3 regions of the Exiguobacterium sp. A1_3_1 genome follow, and region 1 is predicted to be linked to each of the others. Evidence: riboswitches for the same ligand, from Rfam matches in the RefSeq annotation. Region 1 holds a riboswitch; each other region holds the start of a gene.
The links. Region 1 has a riboswitch for thiamine pyrophosphate ahead of tenA (thiaminase II). Riboswitches for the same ligand answer to the same signal wherever they lie in the genome.
Positions count from the first base shown of each region.

Region 2: linked by a shared signal. The riboswitch ahead of thiT (energy-coupled thiamine transporter ThiT) and the one ahead of tenA (thiaminase II) in region 1 are both predicted to bind thiamine pyrophosphate.
Region 3: linked by a shared signal. The riboswitch ahead of F8N00_RS10715 (thiamine phosphate synthase) and the one ahead of tenA (thiaminase II) in region 1 are both predicted to bind thiamine pyrophosphate.

Region 1 covers NZ_WBYY01000171.1:229-6,624, reverse strand. The annotation lists partial or broken gene abc-f (ribosomal protection-like ABC-F family protein) at 1-1,271, opposite strand, end outside; gene F8N00_RS14930 (DUF1002 domain-containing protein) at 1,547-2,428, opposite strand; TPP riboswitch at 2,622-2,728, shown strand; gene tenA (thiaminase II) at 2,803-3,498, shown strand; gene F8N00_RS14920 (hypothetical protein) at 3,550-3,846, shown strand; gene F8N00_RS14915 (glycoside hydrolase family 3 N-terminal domain-containing protein) at 3,877-5,793, opposite strand; partial or broken gene F8N00_RS14910 (sporulation protein) at 6,003-6,396, opposite strand, start outside.
Region 2 covers NZ_WBYY01000056.1:3,736-10,885, forward strand. The annotation lists gene F8N00_RS07890 (DAK2 domain-containing protein) at 1-711, opposite strand, end outside; gene F8N00_RS07895 (Asp23/Gls24 family envelope stress response protein) at 737-1,099, opposite strand; gene rpmB (50S ribosomal protein L28) at 1,383-1,571, shown strand; gene F8N00_RS07905 (amino acid permease) at 1,712-3,115, shown strand; gene F8N00_RS07910 (thiamine diphosphokinase) at 3,170-3,772, opposite strand; gene thiT (energy-coupled thiamine transporter ThiT) at 3,774-4,334, opposite strand; TPP riboswitch at 4,396-4,505, opposite strand; gene rpe (ribulose-phosphate 3-epimerase) at 4,528-5,184, opposite strand; gene rsgA (ribosome small subunit-dependent GTPase A) at 5,187-6,092, opposite strand; gene pknB (Stk1 family PASTA domain-containing Ser/Thr kinase) at 6,118-7,150, opposite strand, start outside.
Region 3 covers NZ_WBYY01000091.1:3,610-10,759, reverse strand. The annotation lists gene F8N00_RS10730 (MFS transporter) at 1-464, opposite strand, end outside; gene F8N00_RS10725 (OsmC family protein) at 655-1,080, shown strand; gene nagZ (beta-N-acetylhexosaminidase) at 1,077-2,297, shown strand; TPP riboswitch at 2,354-2,456, shown strand; gene F8N00_RS10715 (thiamine phosphate synthase) at 2,539-3,132, shown strand; gene F8N00_RS10710 (FAD-dependent oxidoreductase) at 3,129-4,073, shown strand; gene thiS (sulfur carrier protein ThiS) at 4,070-4,270, shown strand; gene F8N00_RS10700 (thiazole synthase) at 4,273-5,037, shown strand; gene F8N00_RS10695 (ThiF family adenylyltransferase) at 5,034-6,041, shown strand; gene F8N00_RS10690 (hypothetical protein) at 6,163-6,519, shown strand; gene F8N00_RS10685 (exonuclease SbcCD subunit D) at 6,656-7,150, shown strand, end outside.

The DNA.
Region 1 (6,396 bases):
TCTGGAACGGCAATCCGGTCTCTAAACCAGTCGATTAATCGCGCGTCCTCCTCGAAATGGGCATGCTGGGACAAGTAACCGACATGATTCGATGGTCCACGCGTGAGTGTGCCCGCGTCTGGTGATAATTCGTCAAGCAGAAGTGAGAGCAATGTCGATTTCCCACTCCCATTCGTTCCGACGATCGCGATCCGATCCTGTGCCATGATCTCGAACGAGACGTCATCAAAAATGTGGCGGATTCCGTAAGCAAACGAGAGTTCTTCAGCACGAAAGACGACTTGGCTCGAGTGATCAGTGGAAGAGAAGGAGACATCAGCGGTTTTGGCTTCGAGTTGTGGTCGTTTAATCCGTTCGATCCGCTCGAGTGCTCGTTCCATCGATTTTGCTTTACGGAATAATTTCTCACTCGGTGGAGACGCTTCGTTTGCCCATTGCCGGAGTCGACGAATCGCTTCCTTCATTTTCTTTATTTTTTTCTGTTGCTCTTGGTAGGCGTGGAACTGTTCCATCAAGCGACGTTCTCGTTCGACGACGAACGCGCTGTAATTCCCTATATAGGTTGTCAGTTCACCATCCTCGAGTTCAACGATCGAGGTGACGACGGCGTCTAAGAAGACCCGGTCGTGAGAGACGAGCAGGATGGTTCCTGTGTAGTCCCGTAAGAACTGCTCCAGCCATTCCACGGCAGCTAAATCAAGATGGTTCGTCGGTTCGTCAAGAATGAGCAGATTTGGCTCCATGAGTAACATGCGACCGAGACAAATCTTCGTCTGTTCACCACCGCTCAACTGGTGGAAAGGACGAGTGAGTAACGGACGAAGGTGTAACCCGTTCACCATGCGCTCGATTTTCGAGTCGAGTAGATAGCCATCCTTTTGTTCGAACGCATTCGTCGCTTCCGCATATCGTGCGAGTAACGCATCAAGATTCTCTGGTGCTGTCGCCATCATTTGCTCCAACTGTTGCATCCGAGAACGGATCGCGAGGATGTCTTCAAACGCTGTCCAAAGGACGTCGAGTCCGGTCATCGTCTCACTATATACAGGAAGTTGTTCCAAATAGCCGATCGTCAAACCGCTCTTTTGATAGATGACACCACCGTCCGGTTGCTCAAGGCGAGCAAGCAAGCGGAGTAATGTCGTCTTGCCACTCCCGTTTCGTCCAATTAGACCGACACGGTCGTGTTCGTTTAAGAAGAGGGAAACATCCGTTAAGATCGTTTCGCCTCCGAATTGTTTGGTTAGGTGTTTAATGTCGCAAATCATCATAATCAATTGATCCTTTCGCGCGCATCAAAAAAAGGAGAGCGCAAATAGCACTCTCCATCACGTGTGAAAGATGCGCTTTGCTGTATTTTTCAATCATGAAGTTCTAAAAAGGGCAGACGGGTGCTTTAGAACGCCATTCCATGAAAAATCGCGCGCAACAGATACAATTGTTCCATCAACCAGTGTTTGCACGCGGCAAAGTCCATCTTTTCACACCACCTTTCGTTTCAGATATCTCAAGTTTACTATTTTTTTTTCAGTTACGGAAGTCTGAATTATTTGAACACGCCAGCAATCGAGCTGAAGAAGTCACTGAGTCCATCGAATAATTTAGCGAAGAAACCTTTCGTTTCTTCTGAAGTTGCGAACGCGTGGATGTCTTGTCCCGCATTTTTCAATCCACTCTCGATTTGTCCCCAGTTGATGTTCGCTTGCTCCATTTGATTGAACAGATTCGTCAGCCGGTCCATTTGTGCGTCAGACAACTGGATATTGTTGTTTTGAATGACTTGGACGATCAGGTTTTCGATTTCGACTTTGGTTTCCGGTTTTTGATTGGCGATCTCAGCCTTGATCTCATTCATCAAGTCAGCCACCTTATCCGTTCCGACCGTTTTTCCAACGTCTGATGTGACTGATAATTCTTGCTGTGCTAGATCCTTGCGTTCGTCACTTAACTTTATCCCGGTTTCAGCGGAAGTTTGATCGTACGCCTTCATTATTCCTGTCAGTGCCGATGTCCCGGTCACCTTGTAAGGGGAAGTAATCGTGATGTCGGCATCTTTGACACCCGCTGTGACGAGAGCGTTGAGATACATATCCTTCGTCACCCATGTGATGTTTTCCGTCGAGACGGAGAGTCCATCTCCTTTTTCCGTCAGTTCGATTTTAGCCGACGAATACATGTTGCCGCCTTTTTGCGACTGTGGGATGTTTTTCCCGAGATATTTTTCCTCGTCAGCAGAAGTGGCGATGATCGGTGTGATCCCTTCCGGTGCATTGAGACGTGAAAGCACCCATGCTTTATCTTTTGCGCCGAGCGACTCCCCGAGTGTGACGATCGTCTTATCGACGACTTGTTCGGCGGATGCGGCTGTTGGGAGTAATAAAGCAGAAGCGATAACGGCTGATGCCATGATTTTTGTTGGTGTATGCATAATGAAATCCTCCAATTGTAAGTAACAGAATGAATTATAGTATCAGGTACTAAATTTAGTGTACGGGAACGATGTCTGTTCGGAATCGGTCTGCAGATGGAGACGATATCCGTCTTCTGACACTCCATAGTATAGCGAAAAGGAGACAACTTGACTTCCGTTTTCAGCATGCTATAGTGAATTTGAATCGAATAATGACCACTAGGGGAGTCGGTAGACCGACTGAGACGAACGAAGACGTTCGGACCCTTTGAACCTGATTAAGTTCGTACTTACGGAGGGAAGTGGCGTCAAGTCTTGTTCTTCTTGCGCCATGCCCGTGTGTTTCGGGGTGGTGTTTTTTCGTTTCATAACTAAACGAGGAGGATGAGATCATGACATTCACACAAGAAATCAAACAAGCGGCACAAGCGTATTGGGATAGTAGTTTTACGCACCCATTCGTACAAGGAATCGGGGAGGGGACGTTACCGCTCTCGAAATTTCGGCATTACGTCATGCAGGATGCCTATTACTTAAAACACTTTGCGAAGATTCAAGCGAAGGCAGCGTCAAAAGCAGACGACTTCGCGACGATTGCGACACTTGCCGAGCATGCTACTTCGACTTACGAGGCAGAGTTGAGCTTACATCAATCATTTTTTGAGCCGCTCGGTATTACGGAAGCAGATCTTGAAGCATTTGAACCGGCACCGACAGCATATGCGTATGTCTCGCACATGCATCATGCGAGTGAAGGAACGCTCGGTGAGACGATTGCTGCCATCTTGCCATGTTACTGGTTGTATTATGAAGTCGGGCAACAATTACTAACGTGTACACCGGAAGAAAAAATCTATCAGCAATGGATCGACACGTATAGCTCGGAATGGTTTGAAAAGGTCGTCTTTGAACAGATTGCACGGCTTGATGCGCTGGCGGAGCAAGCGAGCCCGACGGAACGCGAGCGGATGAAACGTCATTTCGTGACGAGTTGTTACTATGAGTTACTCTTCTGGCACATGGGGTGGACGGAAGAGACATTTGCGTCAGTTTACGAAACGATTCCAGCACGAGCGGTATCTTCTTGAATCACTAGATGGTAGAATTAGGAATACCATTTAGTGAGAGTAGGGATTGGAATGGAAATCATAGTCATCACACTCGTAATCCTCGCGGCATATGCTATGCAACGAATGCTTGATAAAGTCAAAGTAAGATTTGTAGGACTTATCATCCCAACGTTGATCGTGTTATCCGGTATATCCGCATCGACTCGAAACTTCAAGGTAGCGTATAGCATGGGAAGCTATATTTCTGCTGTTCTTGTCATCGTCGTCTATGCACTGCTGACTTATTGGTTATACCGCGTCTACCATCGTGCGAAAGAAGAAGCTGAATATCCGTATCAATCATTAAAAGACCGAGGCATCCTTTAAGGAGCTTCGGTCTTTTGGTGTATCACGTCATCATTTTTTCCAGTTTTTAAAGCCGTCACCGAATTCGAGATGCAGTTGATCGGTAAAGACACCGTTCTTAAAGACCGGCACATCAACCGGTAAAGTGCCTTGCGGTTTGAACGTTCCGAAGATTGCGCGGATACCTGCAGGCAGGTTCGGTCCCGCTGATTTTAGATTGCCTGCTTCGGAGTCTGGACCGTTTGGATCGCCTTTGAAGCCATAGACGAGGACGTGTGCCGGTGCGTCCGGTTGAACGGCGACATCGTATGGGTTACGGAGACTGAGCAGGACGGATGGTGTATCCGTTTGTTTCACATAGCGGAAGATCGAAGCCGGAATCGCTTGTTCTGGTGCAGTAGGGAGTAGTTTAGCACTCGTGTTGACGTTGGAACCGACGATGATGTAATCTGCTGCATCGAGTTGCGCCCGTAATGTCGGGTTTTGGTCGAGCGGTAGCGTAGTAGCCGAGTAATTCGCTGTCGTCACGTGCCAGTTCCGATTCTTCGGTAGGGAAGCGATCGTCTTTTTCATGCTGTCCGTTTGATCCGCCGCAGGAGCGATCACAAGAACGTTAGCATTCTTTTTCGGTTTGAATGGTAAGGTCCGCTGATCATTTTTCACGAGTGTGACCGCGGCTTCCGTCATCGCACGTTCTTTTGCTTTATGCTCGGGACTGCCGACGATTTGGTCCGATTGCGCGATTTTTTCAGCTAGGGATGTCGTGTCAGTCGTACCGTTCCAAATTCCGCGTTCTGCTTTCAGTGTCAGAATCCGCTCAACCGATTGATCGATTCGTTCCTCTGAGAGGCGACCATCTTTGACTGCTGCGATCACATCCTTGAAAATCCGGTCGAGTTTTGTGACATCCTGCTCGGAACGAAGGATCGTCGGCATGAGCGCGATATCGACACCGGCGTCAAACGTCTTTAAGACGGCTTCTGATTCCGTAAAGTTGTCGGCGATCGCCTGCATGTTCAACGCGTCTGTGATGACGATGCCATCGTAGCCAAGTTTTTCGCGCAGTACGCCCGTGATGACATCATCCGATAACGTCGCAGGTAAAGGGAAGGTACCATTTATCGACGTGACGACTTCAGGTTCGATTTGCGGCATCCCGATGTGTCCTGTCATGATCATATCGATGTCTTCAGCAATAGCTCGCTTGAACGGTACGAGCTCGACTTGTTCTAGCTCCTGCAGGGACCGGTCAACGACCGGTAATCCATAGTGGGAATCGGTCGCCGTATCGCCGTGACCCGGGAAGTGTTTGGCGGTCGCCGCGACACCTTCAGACTGAATTCCCTTCATTAGAGCGGAACCGAGTGTGCCGACGAGCGCCGGATCACTCGAGAACGAGCGGACACCAATGACAGGATTTCCAGGATTGCTGTTGACGTCGAGAACCGGACCAAAGTTGACATTGATGCCGAGCGCACGCAGTTCCGAACCGATGATATGACCGGCATCATTGGCATATGTGCTACTGCGGGTCGCACCTAACGCCATGTTGCCAGGTAAGTTCGTCCCTGTTCCGAGCCGAGTAACGATTCCACCTTCTTGGTCGATCGTGACGAAGAGCGGAATATCGTTGCTAGCATCTTGTTTGACGACTTCTTGCAGATCATGAACGAGTTTCGTCGTCTGTTCGGTTTCGCTGACGTTCTCAGCAAACAAGATGACGCCGCCTAAATCATAGCGATCGATGATGTTCGCGACTTCTGGGGCAAGCGACGTATGATTGCTGCCATTCCACTGTCGGAAGTCCGGCATGATCATCTGCCCGATTTTTTGTTCGAGTGTCATCGTGTCGATTTTGTGACTGATCCGATCGTCTGAAGATCCTGCATCTGCCATGACAGGTAAACTACTTGAGACGAGTACTGCTGCGAGTCCGGCTGTTAACGTGAACTGTCCGATTTTTTTCATGATGTACGTCCTCCTTTAGTCAAACCGTGACTGGAATTCTTTTCAATACGGACAGTATAGCAAGGTGTTTGTTTTAAAACAATATTTTATTCGTAAACGATTTCAAGTTGAAATAAATTTCAAATGTGTTTTTAGACAGACTGACTTGAATGAAAAAAAAGTGACTCCCCCTGAAGAGGAATCACTTTCAAGTAAAGTCGATCGATTGATCAGCTATAGCGTTCGACGATGCTTGTCAGCTGACGTTCGACGAACGATTGATCCTGCAGTTCACTATTGGACAGACGCAGTTTGATCATCGACTCATCCGCACCAGCCATTTCACTGAATAATGAACCGAGACTGTGCGCACGACGGTCGACTTGGACGATTAAATCAATCCCTGAGCTGTCTTGGAGCATGATGATTTCGATCTCATCCAGTTTATGAGCGTAGTGTGTATTGCGAGCTGAATACTCAAGCTCCTGAGCAATCGGTAAATCTTTCCGGAATCGTCCAGGTAATTTTTCCGTGTCGGCTTTTTTCAATCGGAAGCCAAGTGACTCCATTGCATCTAAGACTGTTGCTTGGTAGCGGTTTGCTTCAACGATGACAGCGTCACGG
Region 2 (7,150 bases), on a different contig from region 1:
GATTTCTTCTGTCGACATGAAGCTTTGAGCCGTTTTATGATGCTCTGCTTCGACGAGTGCTTCCATGACAGGCGCATGCGGTTTGTCGAGTTCTTTTCCTTCGAGTGTTGCGAGGAATCCTTCATAGATACAGACGAGACCTTGACCACCAGAGTCAACGACGCCGACTTCTTTTAATACCGGAAGAAGTTCTGGTGTACCGTCGAGCGATACTTTCGAAGCTTCGACGAGTTGACGCATCAACTCTAAGAAATCCGTCGTCGTCTCAGATTGTGCGATAGCAGCGACCGCTGTTTCACGGGCAACCGTCAAGATTGTTCCTTCAACCGGTTTCATGACTGCTTTGTATGCTGTATCGACACCTTTTTGTAACGCATCTGCGAATTCCTTCGTATCAATCGTTGTTTTGCCTTCGATTGATTTCGAGAATCCACGGAACAATTGACTTAAGATGACGCCAGAGTTTCCGCGCGCCCCCATCAATAATCCACGTGCGAAGACGTTCGCGACTTCCGATACAGAATCCGAAGTTGATTTACCTGCTTCTTTCGCACCTGAAGTCATCGTCAAATTCATGTTCGTTCCCGTATCACCATCTGGCACAGGGAAGACGTTCAATGAATCGACGAAATCTGCATTTTGATAGAGATTCGCCGCGCCATTTTGAATCATCTTGACTAACTGCGCTCCTGTTAAACGATCTACACTCACTAAAGTTTCCTCCTCTATTCCCGCCTTAGACATTCGTCAAGCGGACTCCTTGGACAAAGATGTTCACAGATGTCACGTCAAGACCTAGTGCCTGACTGAGCGTGTATTTCACGCGACTCTGTACGTTGTTCGCCACCTCTGAGATTTTCGTTCCATAGCTTACGATGATATGCATATCGATATGGACCTGCTCTGAAGCCTGTCGAACGATGACACCGCGTGCAAAGTTCTCACGTTTTAAGAGTTCAGCAAGACCATCCTTGATTTGAGACTGGGATGCCATACCAACGACACCAAAACATTCCATTGCTGCGCCGCCCGCAAGTTGCGCGACGACATCATTATCTACATCAATCTTTCCATAGGTCGTTTTCATCTCGATCGCCACCTGAGTAGCCCCCTTTGAATATTGTATTCTTCTCATAATTCTACTATAAGGACCTACTATTGAAAAGTCGCCGTACTGACTATACAATGAATAAGTGAAAAATAGTAGCGGTCAAATGAACTTTTACCATCATCCTCATCCATTATTTTAAATTTCGAGGTTGTCTGTCAAGTTTTTTTCTTGTCAGCTACTTTTTTTATGTTGCAACCGCCCTGACACCATGCTAAGATAGCAAAGTGTCTATTAGGACGAACGCAAAACAACATAAAAGGAGGCGGAACGCATGGCACGTAAATGCTACGTTACTGGGAAATCGCCAAAGTCGGGTAACAACCGTTCACACGCATTGAACAAAACAAAACGTACTTGGGGAGTCAACGTACAAAAAGTACGTATCCTCGTCGACGGTAAGCCGAAAAAGGTTTGGGTTTCAGCTCGAGCTCTTAAATCAGGTAAAGTCGAACGCGTATAAGGCGCAACCACCGGATGGGAATCTTCCCTTCCGGTTTTTTTATGCCCTCATTTATTTTTCTCATAAACTAATTGTCGCTTTTAATGAAAACGCTTACAATAAGAACGTAATTTATTTTGTCAGAATTGGGGGAAGTCATCATGCAACTCAAACGAGAGATGACGAGTCGACATCTGTTCATGATTTCACTTGGCGGAATCATCGGAACAGGCTTATTTTTAGGGTCAGGATTAACGATTTCACAAGCAGGACCTCTCGGGGCGGTCCTCAGTTACATCGTGGGTGGGACCATCATGTATCTGACAATGTTATGTCTAGGGGAATTAGCGGTCTATCTGCCGGTCTCGGGGTCATTTCAGACCTATACGACCCGCTTCATCGGACCAGGGATTGGCTTTGCCGTCGGTTGGATTTATTGGCTCGGCTGGGCCGTGACGGTGGCACTCGAAATCACAGCTGCCGGCAGTTTAATGGACCGCTGGTTTCCGAATGTACCCGTCGTCGTCTGGTGTACCGCCTTTACGGTCTTGCTGTTCGGTCTGAATGCCGTCTCCGCCAAAGCATTCGGTGAAGCTGAATTCTGGTTCTCGAGTTTGAAGGTCCTCGCAATCCTATTCTTCATCATTTTAGGTGGCGCTGCTTGGTTCGGCTGGTTACCGATGGAAGCAGATCGCCCAACCTCATTATTTGCTAACTTTACGGCAAGCGGTTGGTTTCCAAACGGGATTCTTGGTGTCTTGACGACGATGATCGCCGTCAACTTCGCCTTCCAAGGAACGGAATTGATCGGTGTTGCGGCTGGGGAGTCCGACACGCCAGAAAAATCGATTCCAAAAGCGATCCGCAATACAGTCTGGCGGACGTTCATCTTCTTCGTCTTATCGATTACGATCGTTGGTGCATTAATTCCGTATGAGACGGCTGGCGGAGTCAGCAGTCCGTTCATCATGGTCTTTGATGCGATCGGCATTCCGTACGCTGCTGATTTGATGAATATCGTCGTCTTGACGGCACTATTATCCGTCGGAAACTCCGGATTATATGCGGCGACTCGGATGTTATGGGCAATGGCGCAAGAAGGGATGATTTCAAAGAAATTATCTTACGTCAATGCACGTGGTGTGCCAATGCGTGCTTTACTCTTTACGATGATGTTCGCGATGTTATCGCTTCTGACCGCATTTTTCGCAGAAGATACCGTCTTCATTTGGCTCTTGTCCTTAGCCGGACTCGGGGCTCAAGTCGGCTGGATTTCGATCTCTGCTTCTCAGCTTGCATTTCGTCGTCAGTTCGTCCGAAACGGACACGATGTATCCGAACTGAAATTCAAGACACCACTCTATCCGGTGTTACCACTGATTTCGTTGACACTTAACGTCGTCGTCCTCGTCAGTCTTGCGTTTCAAGCGGATCAACGAATCGCTCTATACATCGGTGTTCCTTTCTTCCTTGTTATGTGGGGAAGTTATCATCTCTTCGTCAAAGGAAAACATCTATCCGCTCAAAGCGACATCCGTGTCGCCCCTTCTCAACTCGAAGAATAATTTCACACAAAAAGAGGTCGCGGAGTCATCCACGGCCTCTTTCCTATGATTGTGCTATTCCTTAAGCGTCCGCATCATCAATAGTTCTCCTTGATGGAGCTCTACCTTCGCTTCTGACGCACACCATTCATTACTGACGGTCAAGGAACCTCCGACCGGTACTGGATGTGCATCAAGTGGATATTTGACTCCGGATAAGCTTAAAGTCGATGGTACGAGTGGAATGAACGAAAGATAATAATAGCTCCCTGCTTCGACTGCATACGTTCCCTCAGCCAAGTATCGTACCTCTTCTCGTTTCGTCACGAGTCGTGCCTCTGGGTATCGCTTCAATAAATATACATTTTGGACGGTCATGTCGAGCCGCCCACCTGTCGCCCCGATAATGAAGGTATCCTCAAACTGTTTCTTCTCTGAGACTGTACGAAGTGCCAGTTCGAGATCCGTTTCATCTTTCTCGGCCGGATGAACGATTGCCCCTTCTGGTACATAACCAAGCGAATCAAAATCACCAATCGTCAGGTCGCATGTCAGCCCAAACGATTCAATCGTCTGAACACCACCATCGACACCGACGATAAAATCACCCGGCTGACAAAACGTCCGTAAATCCGGCGCTTCTTCTCGCGGACCGGCACAGACGAGAATCGCCCGCATCTCAGACGCCTCGTGCCGAATAACGGAGTAAGCGTGGCGCAGTCGTGAATAAAAGACCCGCAACGACACCACAAAGAACGTAAGACGGTACCATGTATGTCGCGTTATAAATCAATGAATACGGTACGACTGGACCTTCGGCATACTCGGCAAAAAAGACGATTCCACTGATGACATGACAGATATAACGGAGTCCTGCGCCTAATAACGTCGCCAGGAGAACGAACGCCATCAAGCTTTTCTTTTGTCCATTGCGCGCGGCTAGTCTGACTTGACGCGCGAACAGACCACTTAATCCGACGACACCATACGCAATCGTATAGTCAAGCATCGGTTGAACGATCGTCAAGACTTGTGGAGCGAACATCAATTGAATCGTACCGACAAGCGCTCCCGTAACGACCCCTCCAACGACACCATGGCGAAATGCCATGACGAAGATCGGTAACATCGCTAAGCTGATTGAGCCTCCTTGTGGCATTTTGAATGGAATCAGTAAATCAAAGACGACTCCGAGACTGGCAAAGATGGCAATTTCCATCATCATTTGTAACCGTTTCATGTTATTTTTCCTCCTTCATTGTACGAGAGGACGCAAAAAGGCAGTACGACGAACGCCGTACTGCCTGCGTGCGCCACATCCCTACGTCCGTTTGAACGGAACAGGTTCGAAGGGTTAAAGTCTAAAAGACTCCTCTCAGCCGCTTTTCAAGCGACACCCCTTGCGGTCATCATATTTCGTTTTCTCGTTCTTATTATACGGCAGCCCCTTGACGAATGCTAGTGATCGCTTCCGCATAATCTGGTGCATTGTAGATTGCTGATCCTGCGACGAGAACGTTCGCACCGTTATCGATGCAAAGCTTTGCCGTTTCCGGATTGACGCCACCGTCAATCTCGATTTCAAATGTCAGACCACGATCTGCTTTCATTTGCGCAAGTGCTGCGAGTTTCGGCATGACACGCTCGATGAAGGCTTGTCCACCGAAGCCCGGATTGACAGTCATCAATAAAACCATATCGACATCCTCAAGGACGTGTTCAATCGTTGATAATGGCGTATGGGGATTCAAGACGACTCCTGCCTTTGCGCCCGCTGCTTTGATTTGTTGCAAGACACGATGGACATGATTCGTCGCTTCGACGTGGAACGTCACGATGTCAGCTCCTGCCTTGACGAAATCTTCAACGAAACGTTCTGGCTGGTCAATCATCAAATGGACATCGAGAATCATATCCGTCTTTTGACGTAAGCTGCTAAGCACAGGTAATCCAAATGAGATGTTCGGTACGAACTGACCGTCCATGACATCAAAATGGATATAGTCCGCGCCTGCTGCTTCGACTGCTTTGACATCACGCTCAAGATTCGCAAAATCTGCTGATAAGATCGATGGTGCAATTTTAATCATCTTCAATACCTCCGGGCTCGATTCTTGATTTCGTCTATAAACATACCATAGTTCTCATAACGAGAGGACATGATTTCTTGGGCTTCGACGGCTTCCTTGACGGCACAACCGGGTTCATTCAAATGCAAGCAACCTCGGTATTTACAATCATCTTGTACAGCGACGAATTCAGGAAAACTCCACCGTACATCCTCGATTTCCATATCATACGGAAAATCGAGGTTCGAGAAACCTGGCGTATCGGCAATCAATCCTTCGGCAAGCGGCATTAATGTGACGTGGCGCGTCGTATGACGTCCGCGTCCGAGTGATTTCGAGATCGCACTTGTTTCTAAATCAAGAGAGGGCTCCAGTGCATTGAGCAATGAACTTTTCCCGACACCGGATTGTCCGGCGAGAACGCTCGTTTTTCCAGCAAGTAACGGACGGACTTGCTCAACACCCGTCAACGTCTCACTTGATGTCTCGATGACCGTATACCCAATCTTCCGGTAAGCGGCAATCGCCTCTCGGACAGCCGGTCCTTTGACTTCGTCAAGTAAATCCATCTTCGTTAACAGGATGACGGGTTGGATTTCCTTTGCTTCGATCAAGACGAGAAATCGGTCGAGTAGATGCGCTGAAAAATCAGGTTCTGCCGCCGAGACGACAAGCAACGCTTGATCGATATTCGCGACAGGCGGGCGTACTAAAAAGTTGTCCCGCTCCTTCACTTCGAGAATGTACCCGGTCTCACTTTCGATATGAAGCACGACTTCATCTCCGACGACTGGACTGATGCCGCGTTTTCGGAAATTTCCTCTTGCTCGTGAACGAACTTCTCCTTCTGGTGTCATGACATCATAAAAGCCGCCCTGCAGGCGTATGATCGTTCCTTCTCGATTCTCTTCGATGCGTTGTTCCGTCATCCTATGCACTCCTTTTTTATCACATTCATTGTGCGTCTTTTGCTTGATTGTACGTGATGGTTTTTGAACGATACACCGTATCGTCTTTATAGATCGTAATTTTGCCTTCTTCACCCGGATCAATCGTTAATGGCACGTCGAATGTCTCATCTTGATCAATTGATTCCTCGATGACGGTCCGCTTCCCTTTCGCGTCTTCCGTCTCGATTCGGATGACTTGTTTCGGCGGAGCCTCTTCTTCATCTTCACTAACAGCATCATAGACGACCTTTTCAGGGAACGTCGCCGTCACTGTTTTTTCTTCCTCACCTTTAGAGATGAAGACCGTCACGGAGTCGTTCGGCTCGACTTGTGCGCCAGCTTGCGGGAACTGACGGATGACTTGATCGAGTTTGACATCGCTAGAAAATTCTTGTTCGAACGTTCCGTCTAATCCTACTTTATCGAGATAAGCTTTTGCTTCATCACTCGATAAATTCGTCAAATCCTTCAACTCGAAAGAAGACGTCCCCTCAGATACAGTAATCGTAATCGTTTGTTCTTTCGCAATGACCTCCGTTCCAGCAGAAATTGACTGTCGAATCACATTTCCTCGATCGATTTCATCCGACTTCTCTCGCTCGACTTCGACTTTTGCGAATCCTGCTTCTTTTAGCGTTGCAATTGCTTCTTTTTCAGCTTCATCCGTCACATCCGGTACCTCAACCGGAGCACTACCAGTAGAAACGACCAAATTGACTGTCGAGCCCTTCTTGACCTGTGCTTTTTCACGAGGCGTTTGACTGATGACATCGCCTTCTTCGACCGTATCGCTACTCCGTTCCGTTGTCTCGACGACAAATCCAAGTTTCTCAAGCTTCGTTTCCGCATCGTCTCCATCCGTCTTGACGACAGATGGTACGGTGACCGTTGGATCCGGCCACATCGCGAACGTCGTAGCCGCCCCACCCAGTAAAAGGAGTAACAAGAGGATGATCCACCAGCGTTTTTTCTTTTTCTTTTCCGGTGTTTTCGGTTGAACAGTTGCGACGGCGGGTGATTCTAGTTCCGCTTTTGAT
Region 3 (7,150 bases), on a different contig from region 1:
GGGACACCGAGAACGTTCGCAAGTGTAAAACCACCGAAAATGAACGAGACGGCGACACCGCGTTTTGCGACAGGCACACCGTCACTTGCGACGACCATCGCGAGTGAAATCAAGACGCCGGTCAGGATCGCTGTCAGAATGCGGGTTGCGAGCAACACTTCGTAACTTGGAGCAAAACTACTGGCAAGGTTCAGCAAGACCCAGGCGAGTAAGAGACGTAGGATCAGACGACGCCGTTCCAGGTGACCGGTCAGCGACATGACGATCGGTGTACCGATTGCAAAGGAGATGGCAAAGGCTGAAACGAGCGTACCTGCTGTTGCGATCGTGATATCAAGGGCTGAGGAGATTTCAGCGAGGATCCCGACGATGACGAATTCGCTTGTTCCGAGAACGAACGTCAGGAGCGACAACGTGGCGATCAAGAGCCAATCGCGTCGACTTAAACGAGTAGTAGGTGACATGGATGATTCCTCAATTCTAGCGCTTGCGCGCGAAACTATGAGTAACAGGATAGCATGAAACGATTTCGTCGGGTATCGCAAAGCGAGATTTCGGGAAAAGAACCATTATTCGAAATAGCGTGTGAATTTCCAGGCTTGCTGTTTTTTGCGTATACTACAGAAGAAGACTACTTATAAAGGAGTGGAAACGATGCAAGCAACAGTGACATGGAACAAACAGATGGGGTTTAGTGGACAGACGGAATCAGGGCATCATCTGGCGATGGACGCAGCACCCGAAAACGGTGGTGAAAACCAAGCGCCACGACCAACTGAACTGCTACTACATGCCGTTGCCGGCTGTACTGGAATTGATATCGTCTCGATTTTAGAGAAGATGCGCTTGACGATCACCCATTTCGAAATGGATATCGAAGGAGAACGGGCAGAGGACCATCCGCGGCGTTTTACGTCGATCTCGATTCATTACCGGCTTGAAGGTGATCTCCCGGAAGATAAGGTCCGTCGCGCCATCTCGTTATCAAAGGATAAATATTGTTCGGTCTCGCAATCCTTGAACGCTGAGATTTCCGTCTATTATTCGATCAATGGTGTGCGGAGCGAGGATCCTTTGTGAAGAAAGTTGTACTGATCGGTTGTCTGTTGCTTGCAGGGTGTGCACAGGAGACGACGGAACCAACGAAACCATCACAACCGGAAACGAAGCAACCGACAGAAGAAAAGAAACCGAAGCCTGAGCCGACGAAAGAAGAACGACAACAAGCAAAACTAAAGCAGCAACTTAAAGCGATGTCGACGTCAGAAAAGATCGATCAACTGCTCTACATCGGAGTCGCCGGCACAGAACTTTCAGCAGCTGACCGGAAATTGTTACAGACGCATGCGATTGGCGGGGTCTTACTGCTCGGCGGAAACATTACGTCGGAAGAGCAACTCTTGACGTTCACGCGTGCGATTCAAGAGACGAACCAAAAACCGTATGCGTTCGTCGGGATTGATGAAGAAGGCGGACGGGTCAGCCGGGTACCGGATCAACGATTACGGTTACCGACGAGTCAACGGATAGCGCAAGGAGCAGATGAAGTGAAAATGGAAGACGTCGGACGTACGCTCGGACATTTGTCACAATTTTATGGTTTCAACATGGACTTCGCGCCGGTCCTTGACGTCAACAGTAATCCGAACAATCCGATCATCGGCGACCGTGCGTTAAGTGCTAATCCGAATACTGTCGCGACGCTTGGTACGGCCCTGATGCACGGGATGCAGGAGACGGGAACGATTCCGGTCGTCAAACATTTTCCCGGTCACGGCAATACGAGTGTCGATTCCCATGTCGGGCTACCGAAAGTGACGGCATCAAAGGAAGAATTGAAGCGGACGGAACTGTTACCGTTTAAAGAAGCGATCCAAGAGGGCGCCGAGATGGTAATGGTCGCCCATATTCTCTATCCCGCGTACGACGATACGAATCCGTCCTCGCTCTCAAAGCCGATCTTGACTGACCTCTTGCGTCAGCAACTCGGATTCAACGGTGTCATCATCACGGATGATCTCGTCATGGGGGCGATCACGAAACAATATGGTCTCGCAGAAGCGGCACGTCAGTCGCTCGTCAATGGAGCTGATATGGCGATGTTTTCAGAGGCAGGTGCTTACGCAAAAGTTCATGCTGAAGTGATGCAAGCCGTCAAAGACAAAACGCTGACGCCGGAGATGCTCGATGCTAAAGTAATGCGCATCCTGAAGCTAAAGCAGACGTATGCCGACAGCCAAGAGCAACAGCGACCGACGAAATCGGAGCTGATTCAGCAAGTGGAAGCGCTCAACTAGGACTAGCGAAGCAAAGCGACTCATGCTAGACTAATGGGGCAAGCCAATTAAACACGAAAAGACACTAGGGGAGTCTCCCAGCAGACTGAGACGGAAGTATCCGGACCCTTTGAACCTGATCTAGTTCGTACTAGCGGAGGGAAGTGGCTCGAAACCTTAGATATCCTTAGCGCTTCAGCGCATTTTCGGACCACTCCCTTCAACATCGGGAGTGGTCCTTTTTCGTATGGAAAGGAAGAACATGATGCGTTTACATCTGATTTCGACGGGATCCATTCATCCGCTTGACGAAATAAAGACCTTTCAATCACTTCAACCCTATACGGATCAGCTGCATCTACGTGAACCGAACTTATCGGCGGCAGAATTACTTGATCTGATTGAAGCACTCCTTGGGCATGGTTATTCGCCTGAACAGTTAACGGTTCATGACCGGGTCGACGTCGCCCATGTCGCCGGCATCGGTGTGCAGCTGACGCGCCGTTCCTTGCGTGTCCGCGATGTGCGACGTCATTTTCCGAATCTCGTCATCGGGAAATCGGTCCATTCACTAGCAGAGGCACTGACAGCAGAAGCGGAAGGAGCCGACCGACTGCTGTACGGTCATATATATCCGACAGCGTCGAAGCCGGACGTGCCACCACGAGGGATCGACGCATTAAAGCAAGTCGTCACCTTCACGACGAAACCAGTCATTGCGATCGGTGGGATTACACCAGAATGCATGCCTGAAATCGCAGCGACCGGTGCAACCGGAATCGCTGTCTTATCGGGTATTCTCGGTCAATCGGATCCACTCGCCGCCATCAGGCGTTACCAGGGGGTTCGCGTATGACGGATCACATCATCATCGGCGGCGGAGTCATCGGGTTGACGCTTGCTTACGGTCTCGCCTGTCAGAATGAATCCGTCGTCGTCTTAGAACGTGGAACATGCGGACGAGGAACGAGCCGCGCAGCTGCCGGGATGCTTGCGACGGACATCGAGCTGAGAGCAGAATTGCATGCACTTGCCGCGCGAAGTCGTCGTCTGTATCCACTGCTTGCACGTCGACTCGAGCGAGAAACAGGCATCGATTGTGGATACCGGGAACAACCGTTTTTGTTAAAACGTAAAGGACGCGAGCATCTGTTTCCAGCTGTCGGTCAAATCGATCCACGACGACTGACGACTGCATTGATGTATGCCTTACACGCACGTGGCATATCGATTGAAGAACAGGTAGATGTCACACGCATCGAAGAGAACGATGACTTCATTAGGATCGAATCGAATGCGGGAATCTGGACCGGACGAACGGTGACGGTTGCTGCCGGACGCGGGTCGCAAGCCTTGCTCGATACAGCTGACATTTCGATCGCGACATATGGGGTCAAAGGGGAAGGTCTCGCCGTCCGTCTCGCGGGTCAGCCGTTACGCTCGATTCTGTTTGACGACGCCGGCTACCTCGTTCCGAAAGCAGACGGTCGGATTTTGATCGGTGCGACCGAACTGCCGCACGACGAGACGGTCGGTGTCAGTGTCGCTGGAATCACGTCATTGCTTCAAGCAGCAGAACGACTGTATCCACCGATTCGTGACGCGGTCATCGAAGAAGTCTGGTCCGGTGTACGACCGCAAACGGCGTCCGGCTTGCCATATATCGGAGTCGCCGATTCATCCCGTCGGATCTTCCTAGCGACGGGGCATCATCGGCATGGCATATTACTCGCACCGGCGACAGCGGAAGTCTTGGTAAATACATTACGGTTGATTCAGAAGGAGGAAGTCCGATGAACATTACGATTAACGGCAATGACCACACGATCGAACAGATTAAAACGATTGAGGACATGCTCACGCAACTCGGCTTAGGGGAAAAGCTCGTCATCGTCGAACAGAATCGACAAATCATTGATCGTACGGTGTACGGTCAGACGGTCGTTCGGGACAATGACACATTTGAAATCGTTCATTTCGTAGGAGGAGGATAAACATGCTGAAAATTGGAGAAAAGACATTTGAATCACGATTATTACTCGGAACAGGGAAATATACGGATGCTACGGTACAGCAAGAAGCAATCGATGCGTCCGCCTCACAAATCTTGACGTTCGCCGTCCGTCGGCTCGATATTTTTGATAAACAACAAGCGAATTTCCTCGAGTCGCTTGATTTAACGAAGTACGATCTACTACCGAACACGGCCGGTGCGAAGACAGCAGAAGAAGCAGTACGGTTGGCGAAGCTTGCACGGGCATCCGGTATGTGCGACATGGTTAAGGTCGAAGTGATCGGTTGTGACAAGACGTTATTACCTGACCCGATCGAGACGTTGCGGGCTTCTGAAGAATTACTTAAAGAAGGCTTCATCGTCTTACCGTATACGTCGGACGACGTCGTCCTTGCACGACGACTCGAAGAACTCGGTTGTCACGCCATCATGCCGGCGGCGTCACCAATCGGCTCCGGGCAAGGGATCCTCAATCCGCTCCATTTGCAATTCATCATCGATCAGACGACGGTGCCGGTCATCGTCGACGCCGGAATCGGTTCACCGACCGACGTCGCCTATGCGATGGAACTAGGAGCGGATGGTGTCTTATTGAACTCCGCTGTCGCCCATGCGAAAGATCCGGTCAAGATGGCGCACGCCATGCGACTAGCTGTCGAAGCAGGGCGCCTCGGGCACGAAGCGGGACGTATCGAGAAGAAACAGTATGCGGTCGCGAGTAGTCCAACGAGTGGATTGATTCGATGAACCGTTACTCACGGCAAACTCGATTTCAACCGATCGGGGAAGCGGGACAAGCACGCTTGGCATCAGCAAGGGTACTGATCATCGGCATGGGAGCGCTCGGAACGGCGTCGGCAGAGCAACTCGTCCGCGCCGGTGTCGGTGTCGTCCGCATCGTCGACCGCGATTATGTCGAGTGGAGTAATCTACAACGACAACAGCTGTATACCGAGGAGGATGCGCGTCACATCGTACCAAAAGCGATTGCCGCAAAAGCACGGCTTGAAGTGATTAATTCGACGGTGACGATCGAAGCGCATGTAGTAGACGTCGACCGGGCAGCGCTGACGTGGCTACTCGATGATATCGATCTGATCATCGACGCGACGGATAATTTCGATATTCGTTTGCTGATGAACGACATGGCGTTATTGCGCTCGATTCCATGGATTTACGGTGGTTGTGTCGGCAGTTACGGGATCACGTTTACCGTCCGTCCCGGGGAGACACCCTGTCTGCATTGTCTACTCGATCAATTACCGCGAGATCAAGAGACGTGTGATACGGCTGGAATCATTGGACCGGCTGTACAGATGGTCGCTTCTTTACAGGTGACGGAAGCATTGAAGTGGCTGAGCGGACAGACGGACGCCATGCGAACGCGCTTGCTAGCGTTTGATGTCTGGTCGAATACGTTTCAACAAATTAACGTCCAGTCACTGAAGAAAACGGAGTGCCCGTCGTGCGGCATCGATTCGTCCTACCCTTACTTATCGGATCAAACGGTTCGTTTCACGGCACTGTGCGGTCGGGATGCCGTTCAAATCCGCGGAGACGGACAGCGGGATCTGGAACAGTTGAAACAACGTCTCCAGCCGGTCGCTGCGATTTCCGCCCATAATCCATATTTGCTGGCGTTTACGACGGACGAACATCGGATGGTCGCTTTCCGAGATGGACGTGTTCTGATTCATGGCGAGGCGGATCTCGTCAAAGCGAAACGGCTCTATCATGCCTATTTCGGCTAACGTTCACAAAACAGTAAAACTAATTTTAAATATATATGTTTTAAATGTTTGAAAAACAGGTAAATAAGACTTCAGACATAAATCGGTCTACAAGTTTTGAACGTGAAGAGGAGTGATTCAGATGAAACAAGAATTCGATCCAATCAAGGATCAAGCACAGACGGAAGACGCCCAAGCAGTTGTTCAGCAAGCCAACTGGAATCCGGATCGGTACCGGACGAACTTGAACCCATTCTATCTGTCACCTTGTAGTGTCGAACGTAGAGAAGACGTGCATCAGGATGCATCGAAAATTCTCGAAGTCGAGACGTCGTCGCCCCTCCAACAACTTTTTGAACACAATCAAGCAACGCATAAATCAGAACAATCGGGCAAAAAATTTAAAACAGGCATCGTCGTCGGCGTCGGTGCGATCATCGGCGGATCGGTTTCTGTGATTCGTTCCGTTCAACGCTCTAGAAAAAAACGGACGAAATAACACATTCGTCGCGAGAGTAAAAAAAGCAGGAGGCATTCGTCTCCTGCTTTTTGTGTTCCAAACGGATGTTCGTCGCAGAACGAACGCTCGCATGCTACACTTAAGCTACTATATTCAAAAAGTGAGTGTGATGAAGATGAAATGGATACATACTGCCGATTGGCATCTCGGTAAAATCGTTCATGGCGAGTCGATGCTCGAGAACCAGCGAGCGGTCCTAGCCGATTTTTTGGCACTCGTCGACCGCGAACAACCGGATGCGATCGTCATTGCAGGTGACTTATACGACCGCGCCGTGCCGCCAACGGAAGCCGTCGAACTGCTTGACGAGACGCTCGCTTCCTTGATCCTTGACCGGGATATCCCGGTCGTTGCGATCAGTGGAAATCACGATTCGGCCGAACGGTTGAGTTTCGGAACAACGTTACTCCAACGGGCTGGTTTGCACCTCGTCGGAAAACTAACGCCGGTCATTACTCCGGTCACGATTAAAGGGGTGTCATTTTATCCGGTGCCATTTGCGGATCCTGCGACCGTTCGGTACGTACACAAGGACGAAACGATCAAGACACATGATGATGCGATGCGGACGATCCTTGCTGGATGTAGTCCGGACGGACCGAGTGTCCTC